2 regions of the Sphingobacterium sp. UBA7625 genome follow, and region 2 is predicted to be linked to the other one. Evidence: riboswitches for the same ligand, from Rfam matches in the RefSeq annotation. Region 2 holds a riboswitch; the other holds the start of a gene.
What was found. Region 2 has a riboswitch for thiamine pyrophosphate ahead of thiS (sulfur carrier protein ThiS). Riboswitches for the same ligand answer to the same signal wherever they lie in the genome.
Positions count from the first base shown of each region.

Region 1: another riboswitch for thiamine pyrophosphate. It lies ahead of thiM (hydroxyethylthiazole kinase); the one in region 2 lies ahead of thiS (sulfur carrier protein ThiS).

Region 1 is NZ_DLJD01000021.1:27,652-32,084, reverse strand. Features, by position in the region: gene tenA (thiaminase II) at 1-142, opposite strand, end outside; gene thiD (bifunctional hydroxymethylpyrimidine kinase/phosphomethylpyrimidine kinase) at 126-968, opposite strand; gene thiE (thiamine phosphate synthase) at 965-1,597, opposite strand; gene thiM (hydroxyethylthiazole kinase) at 1,587-2,390, opposite strand; TPP riboswitch at 2,469-2,561, opposite strand; gene B4G94_RS07545 (VanW family protein) at 2,791-3,633, opposite strand; gene B4G94_RS07540 (hypothetical protein) at 3,687-4,433, opposite strand, start outside.
Region 2 is NZ_DLJD01000027.1:5,356-9,788, forward strand. Features, by position in the region: gene B4G94_RS11530 (alpha-L-rhamnosidase) at 1-1,733, opposite strand, end outside; TPP riboswitch at 1,965-2,060, shown strand; gene thiS (sulfur carrier protein ThiS) at 2,122-2,328, shown strand; gene thiC (phosphomethylpyrimidine synthase ThiC) at 2,375-4,189, shown strand; gene B4G94_RS11545 (thiamine phosphate synthase) at 4,186-4,433, shown strand, end outside.

The DNA.
Region 1 (4,433 bases), on a different contig from region 2:
GATAGAACGCATCCTGGCGCATATAGAATTGAAATTTGTCCAGCGGTAGACTGCCATTGCTCAGTTCAGAAATAAAGGGCATCGCTAAGATATCAGCATAAATTGGTCTAATAGCATCCCAGGCTTTATCGCTCCATTTCATGAATAATAAGTTTAGAAGGGTTGTGGAAATGATTAAGTGGCCCATTTCCTTTGCCAATCACGAGATCCTTGCTGCCTTTGATTGCCTCGTGGACATAATCTAAAGCAGTAGCGACAGCCTCAGCAAGAGGGAATTGCTGCGCCAACTGGCTCGCTATTGCTGAAGAAAGAGAGCAGCCGGATCCATGTGTATTTTTGCTGTCAATTTTTTGTGATTTAAACACCAATGGTGACGCATGTTGCTGAAAGAGGAGGGAGGTGAGTTCGCTTGTCTGGAGGTGTCCACCTTTAATAAGGACTGACTGACATCCTTTTTCAAGAAGTTCAATGCCTGCTTTTTCCATTTCTTTGACCTCAGCTATGGTTCGTCCGACAAGTACACTGACTTCATCCAGGTTGGGAGTGATAATTGTGGCTTGTGGAAAAAGCAAGTCCATACATGCCTGTATTGTGTCATCATTGATCAATTTGTGACCACTTGTCGACACCATCACAGGATCAAATACGATTGTTCCACGGTAATCTTTCAAATAGCTGCTGATCAGTTCGACAAGCTCAATGTTATGAACCATCCCGATTTTGATCGCATCCGGATAAATATCGTCGAAGATCGCATCCAGCTGCTCACGCACTGCTTGGGTCGGTATCTCGTAAATATTCCGCACCCCTTGTGTGTTTTGTATTGGTAATGCCGTTAAGACGTTCATTGCATAACATCCCAGGGCTGATATGGTTTTCGTATCGGCTTGGATGCCAGCTCCGCCGCTACCATCAAACCCCGCTATGCTCAGAACTGTGGGCACTGTGTATTGTTTCACTATTTTCATGTTAATAATTCCTTTAATTGAGCGCTACGCTCTCTTGGATTTTTACTTTGGCAAATTGCCGAGACGACCGCGATGGAATCTGCGCCAGACAGCCAGGCACTTGCGCTGGTATCCAGGTTCATGCCGCCAATGGCGATCAAGGGCTTTTCGGTTAAATTCCGTAGCTCACCCAGTCCACTGATTCCCCAGGTTGTAATGGTGTCTGTTTTTGTTTTTGTTGGAAAAATTGGACTGACACCAAGATGGTCTACGGCGATCATCTGTTTGCTGTCAAGTTGTGACCGATCTTCGAGCGACCAGCCAATTTGAAGACGCTGTCCGTATTTTTCCTTTATTTCTAAAGGTCGACGATCGCTTTGTCCGACATGCACCCCCCATGCTTCGATTTCAATTGCAATATCCACAGCGTCATTAATGATCAATGGGATTCCGTAACGATCGGTAATCTGTTTTAACTTCTTTGCTTTTTCCAAAAAACCTGCTGGCGTTTCATTCTTTTCGCGTAATTGAATGATATCTACACCGCCGATTATGGCTTCTTCGGCAACATGGAGCCAAGATTGTGGGTAACAGTCCTGTTCGGAGATAACCAGATACAAGGGGTAAGGAAATAGGGGATTAATTGCCATAATGTTTCAGGTTGAGATGCATCCGGATACGCTCATCATTCAGCAGATAGAGCTCATCATAGAGATTCACCTGTAAGGAGCCTGGACCCGAAGATCGCGCTGTTGCCAGTTCACCTGCTAAACTCAAAAGGGAGACACCGGCGGTCGCTGCTTCAAAGGGATGGTCTGTGACCGCTAAAAATGCACCAATGAGTGCAGTTGCGCTACAGCCAAGTCCAGTAACCTGGGGCATCAAGGGGTGTCCATTGTGCACCTCAGCGGTGTGCTGTTTGGACAGGACATAATCTACCTTTCCGGAGATACAGATGATAGACCCCAATTGTTCTTGTAGTGCTTTACCAAAGCCAATCGCGTCCTTACTATCTGCCGTGCTGTCTACGCCTTTGGTATTGACCTGGTTGAAATTGTAAAGGCTCATGATCTCCGATGCATTTCCCCGGATAACGGTTGGTTTTAGTTCCAGGAGATTTGCCAATAAGTCATTGCGAAAAGCGGATATTCCCGCACCCACAGGATCCAATACCCAAGGCCGGCCAATGTTATTGGCGTGTTCTGCTGCTACAAGCATGGACTCGGCGGTAAGTTCACTCAATGTGCCGATGTTAAGTACCAACGACTGGGCAAGGTCAACAACCTCGCGTACTTCCGATGGACTGTGAACCATGACCGGAGAAGCTCCAAGAGCGAGAAGCGCATTGGCGGTGTTATTCATCACCACCAAATTCGTAATATTATGTACAAGTGGTTTTTGTCTTCTGACCTGTGCTAACAGATCGATAATTAAATCTTCCATTCCTTTTGTTTTCTATATTTGCAGGTGGCTTTGTCAGGAAGAAATGAGACAGATGGGCTGTCGGGTATATTTCATTATACCTAAGCGGTTGCTTTTCCCTACGCCGGTATAAACCGAATCAGGTTCGAAGGGACTATCTCAATTCTATACAGAATACCCCCAAAGCCATATCAAACTTAGACAAAAAAAAGGACTTTTTATAACGAGTGTTTTATTCAGTCCCGGAATAGTAAAACTAGACGTTAATCAATAGACCGGAATGCGCGTGTATTTTCAGCCGCATTCGAGCGAGCAAAATAGACTGGGCATATACGAGGGAAGCGATAGGCAAGTAATGATCAATGGCAGGCAAGTCTATTTGCCAAGAATAGTATTGCTCTCAACGATGAATTCGGTGTACTTAAGACGTTATATTGTCTTCAGCTGGCAGTTCCAAATAGTCCGGTGGGATATAAGTGACACGGGCAAAATTTTTAGTCAGGAGTTCTGTATCAACAACCTTTCCGCCCTGAAATTTTAGGAACTTTTCCCGCCAGATTTCATTTTTTCGGTAGAATTGATCTCCGATTTTAAGGAATTGATGCTCTTTTTCAATGACGTGATAGGCAAAATCGAGTTCCTGATCGATCCTCAGTTCACCTTCAAGACATTTTTCGGTAAACCAGAGATTGATCTGAAACGTGTAGACTGTATTGTTGGTAAACTGATAGTCCCGATAGTTGTAAAATACAGTAGCACCACTTCCGAAAGGTAGCACTCGCCCATCATCGGGAAAAGGGTCAAAAGAATGGTGATAACGTTCTGTGACTGTCAGCGGACTATGGATAACAAGCCAATGGATCAGATTGGAGATCTGGCAGATCCCACCACCAATACCGGCCCGTGCTTCACCGAAAGACAATTCCATCCCCGGAAGATAGCCTTTCTTTTGTGTGGGCTGGCCGACCAGTTTACAAAACGAAAACGTTTCACCCGGGCGGATCAGTATACCATTGATTTGCTTTGCCGCAATCTTTAGATTCGTCACTTTGTTGATCTGCAGTTGCATATTGTTTTCCCCCAGCTTCTTTAATAAAACAGACTGGTGTTTTTTGATGCGGCATTGCAACACTGTTGTAGATTTGGTTTTTGTATACTTTTTATTGTCCAGTAACCAAATGGCTTTTCTTTGTGTTCTTCTTGCCCAGACAGCAAGAAGATACAGCAAAGGGTGACGTTGACTTATTAATTTCCGTTTTTTCACTAATAACAAATGATGGTTTATTGCTTCCTTCTATTTCAGTTTGCGCGTTTTAATTATTGAGAATTGGAGGAACTTTTCTTTGTTTGTATTGTTTTAGAGGTGATTTTATTCTGCTTATCAAATACAGTGCTCTCATATTGATAATCGCCCTGTTCTTTTGAGACTATTTTCAATTCCAATGTACCATCACGATAAAACAGGTAGGTGCTTTCGTTGCCTTGCACAGCTATTTTGGATTCGGCAGTGAGCTTCCCTGTGGCGTCAAATACCTGCCACGAAGAGAAATTGTCTGCTTTTGGGTTATCATAATAATACAGTCTACGGTTTTCGATGGCGTCATTTAGCCCTGAAACTTCCTCAATAAGCTGCCCATTTTCATTGTAACGGTAGTCGACCCAATGCATCCGTTGGTAAACGAAGTGGATGGACTCCTCCCGGACCACTTGATATTGATCATTTAAATGATGGATGGAGGCGGACCGTCGCTCAGGATCGGTAATGAGAATAGCATGCGGTAAGTATTGATAAATTGTACTAGAGGACCATTTGCTGTTTTGAAGCTGTTGTATCGAATCGATTAATCCCCATTTGTTGTAAAAATATTTGGTGTAAAAATTGATTCCATTAGACAAATTGTTTGCGGAGAGTTCCTTGCCTTGCTGATAAACAGTCGTGATCATACCGCTGGGTTTTTCGAGGTTCTCCCCTGTAAAGGTCTGCGAAATATAGGTTCCGTCATATTTGCCTTTTTTCTGAGTAGAGTAGATCGGAAGACTGGATCGGGAAATGATGCCCTCAGC
Region 2 (4,433 bases):
CTTGCATCGCCGTAAAACAGATAGGTCTGCCATGGAATAATAGCAATGGTGCTTGTCCAGTCCAAGCCATTTGCCGTACCGTACCCCCAGCCCCCAGTGGGAATGATATCCGGCAACACACCGTTTTCCTGTTGCTCGTCCCGATGGTCGGCCATCCATTTCTCGTAAACCGTGATGCCATCAAAATTATAATAAGCTGTTTCAATGGCGAGGTGACCATCCCCTGTCCAGCCATTTTTCTCCCGCTGCGGACAGTCCGTGGGGTAGCCCATCAAATTGGATAAGTAGGCGTTATTGGTTGCTTCCCATAATCCATTGATCAGGGCAGAGGAGGTTTTCAGCTGGCCAATTGGGCGCACATCGCTATGCATAAAATAAGCCGTAACAGCCGACTTGTCCAACACTACCGGTTCACTGCAGCTCAGTTCGACATAGCGGAAACCTTTATAGCCAAATTTCGCCATAAATTCATCCTCCTTCCTACCGCTCAGCGTCAGAATATCAGTTTGAAAGGGCTCCAGTTCTTTATTCCCACGATAATAAACATCAATATTCGACTGGTCCAAGCGTCCATTTGCATGCAATCGTTCACCGTGTTTGATCCTGACCACAGTTCCGGCTTTCCCCTGCATCTTGATCTTTGTCAGGCCAGCCATATTCTGTCCCATATCAAAGACATAGGTACTGTCATTGATCTTTTTCATTGATTTCGGTTCATACGATCTGACCAGGCGTATGGGTACCGTCTGTTGTGAGACAATGTTTGTGGAGGGTGGGGTCCGATACCGAACAGTATGCCACTGCGTGTCGTCAAAGGTCGGCATATCCCATCCCGGCATCTCCAGACGGGCATCATAATGCTCGCCCGTATAGATATTGTTGTAGCGGATAGGTCCTGCAGCAGTTTTCCAGCTTTGATCCGAGCTTATGGTTTCCTCACTGCCATCCTGATAAACAATGCGCAGGTCCAAACAAAATGTCGGGCGGTCACGCCAGGGGGCTTTGTCAAAATCCCATACCGCCAGAGGCTGATGATTATACCAGCCATTTCCCAAGACAACGGCGAGGACATTGTCACCCTGTTGAAGTTGCCGGGTGACGTCTTCCACCACATATAAAGTACGTTTATCAAATCGGGTATACATCGGATCCAGCCTGTGATCGCCGATTTTTTCGCCATTTACCGATAGTTCATAAAGTCCCGCCACAGCAACGTAAGCACGAGCCGACTTGATCGGTTTGGCAGCTTTAAAAGTTCTTCTGAAATAAGGTGCAGGCTGTTCATGGATATTGTGGTTATCGCTAATCCATTTTCCCTTCCAGTGCTCCACTCCCATCATACCGGTTTCGAATGAAGCAATGGAAGACGTGCTTGGCCGTCCATTTTTATCCCAGACCAGGACTTTCCAAAAATATTTTGTCTGCGGTTTCAATGCCCGTCCCTTATAATGGATCAACATGTCGGAATTTAACTGCTTTCCACTATTCCAGCTACCGGCTTTATTCTTCACCAATGCCATTGAATCTGTGTCCACCATAATTTGATAAGCCAATTGCTTTGCGCCCTGCCGTTTATCAGCCAGTTGCCAGCTCAAACGGGGATTTTGCCTATCTACACCCAATGGATTTTGGAGATGCTCACAGCTAAGCGCAATGGGTACACATTCTTTTCGCTGCTGTGCATATAGGACTGTGCCCATGCACAGCATCGTCATCAGTAAAGTCTTCCGCATAGTTGGTTTATACATGTTGATTTCTTGCTTTTCCCACAATAGAATTGAATTTACATCCTGAACGATCATGGATGGATTCAGCAGAAAAACAAGAGGTGTTAAATTGTTTTAGTTGATCCAAAAACGAATATATTAATTATTTTCAACATTGTAAACTATACTGTCCTGTTGGGAAGTATTTAAAATTAATGACGATGTTTTGGATTTTTCATCAAAATAGTCCTATATTAGTTCCAACTTTAGGGGTGTCTGCATGTGCAGGCTGAGATTTTACCCTTATAACCTGATCCAGATCATACTGGCGTAGGGAAAAGTAAGCTGTCTTCCGGATACATTACTGTATCTTGTTGTGGCCATTCCTAAAGTTTTACCAAAAAAATAAAAAGGAATGGAACTTACAATCAATCATCACATCCGATTTTTCGACCCCGCGCCCAACTCTTTAGCCGATCTTTTACAGGTTGAGCTTTCCGGTAAAACACAAGGTGTCGCTGTAGCACTCAACAACCAGGTTATTCCCAAAGACGACTGGTCCAAAACCCACCTGCAATCCAGCGACCAGATCCTGCTTATTACCGCTACACAAGGTGGTTAACTCCCCATGGAACATATTCAAATCAATATACCTAATTCCCATGCACATGACATCAGAAAAAATCACACAGACCGCTTTTCCAAATTCCACCAAGGTTTTTGTCCCCGGAACGCTTTATCCTATCCAAGTGGCTATGCGTCAAATTTCGTTGAGCCCTACCAAATTGAGCAATGGCCAGATCGAAGTAAATCCGCCCATTACCATATACGATACCTCAGGTCCCTACACAGACGGGACGCAGGAAATTGACATCCGCAAGGGGCTTCCCCGCCTTCGGGATCAATGGATCCTGGACCGCAAGGATGTGGAACAGCTGGAAGGCATCAGCTCGACTTACGGTCGGGAACGTCTGGCGGATACAACACTGGACGAGCTTCGATTTGCCTACAGCCATAAACCCAAGGTTGCGGCGCAGGGAAAAAATGTGACACAATTGCATTATGCCAGAAAAGGTATCATTACGCCTGAGATGGAATATGTTGCCATTCGCGAAAACCAACGGATAGCACAGCTGGCTGATAGTACCCCCGGTATGGATCATCAGCATCCGGGCGAGAACTTTGGCGCCCGAACTGCCGGGAAATATATTACACCGGAGTTTGTCCGGGAGGAAATCGCTGCCGGCAGAGCAATTATTCCGAACAATATCAATCATCCTGAAAGCGAGCCGATGATTATCGGCCGTAATTTCCTGGTAAAAATCAATGCCAACATCGGCAATAGTGCGGTCAGCTCCAGCATTGAAGAAGAGGTTGAAAAAGCAGTCTGGGCCTGCCGCTGGGGCGCCGATACGATCATGGATCTGTCTACAGGCAAAAATATCCACGAAACCCGCGAATGGATTATCCGCAATTCACCCGTGCCGATAGGTACTGTCCCGATCTATCAGGCGCTCGAAAAAGTGAAAGGGGTTGCCGAAGATCTCACCTGGGAAATATTTCGGGATACGCTGATTGAACAGGCTGAACAGGGTGTCTCTTATTTCACCATCCATGCCGGTGTCCTACTGCGCTACATTCATTTAACAGCAAAGCGCGTAACCGGTATCGTATCAAGAGGTGGATCCATTATGGCCAAATGGTGTCTTTTTCATCATCAGGAAAACTTTCTTTATACTCATTTTGAAGAGATCTGCCAGATCATGAAGCAGTATGATGTTGCTTTTTCGCTCGGTGATGGCTTGCGTCCGGGCGCCATTGCAGATGCCAATGACGCTGCCCAGTTTGCCGAACTCGAAACCCTGGGTGAGTTGACAAAGATTGCCTGGAAACATGATGTACAGGTGATGATCGAAGGGCCGGGCCACGTTCCTATGCAGCTGATCAAAGAGAACATGGAAAAGCAGCTGGAATGTTGTGACGAGGCGCCATTTTACACCTTAGGCCCCCTGACCACTGATATCGCACCGGGATATGACCACATCACTTCGGCTATTGGAGCGGCAATGATTGGATGGTATGGCTGTGCCATGCTCTGTTATGTAACACCAAAAGAGCACCTTGGACTCCCCAACAAAAAAGATGTGAAAGATGGGGTCATTACTTACAAACTGGCTGCGCATGCTGCAGATCTGGCCAAAGGCCATCCTGGAGCACAGTATCGCGACAACGCCTTGAGTAAAGCGAGATTTGAATTCCGATGGGAGGATCAGTTCAACTTGTCATTGGATCCCGACACTGCCCGTGAATACCACGACGAAACTTTACCTGCAGATGCTGCCAAAGTAGCCCATTTCTGCTCCATGTGCGGACCGAAATTCTGCTCCATGAAAATTACACAGGAAATCCGGGATACCGCCGCACAGGGCATGTTGGAAAAATCACAGGAATTCATCGCCCAAGGAAAGGAAATCTACTTATGATCATTGCGTTGACAGCAGCGGAGGAAGTTGCTTCGGAAATGGACATCATACATCATCTCTTTGAACAGGGGCTCGATCTCCTACATCTGCGAAAATATCATTTCACAGATGAGCAGATGTACCGGTATGTGGCATCTATAGATGCCACATACCACGATCGATTGGTTCTCCACTCCCATCCGCAGCTGTCAGATGCACTTCAAATCGGCAGAATTCACTTCAATGAACATCATCGGCAAAGCGG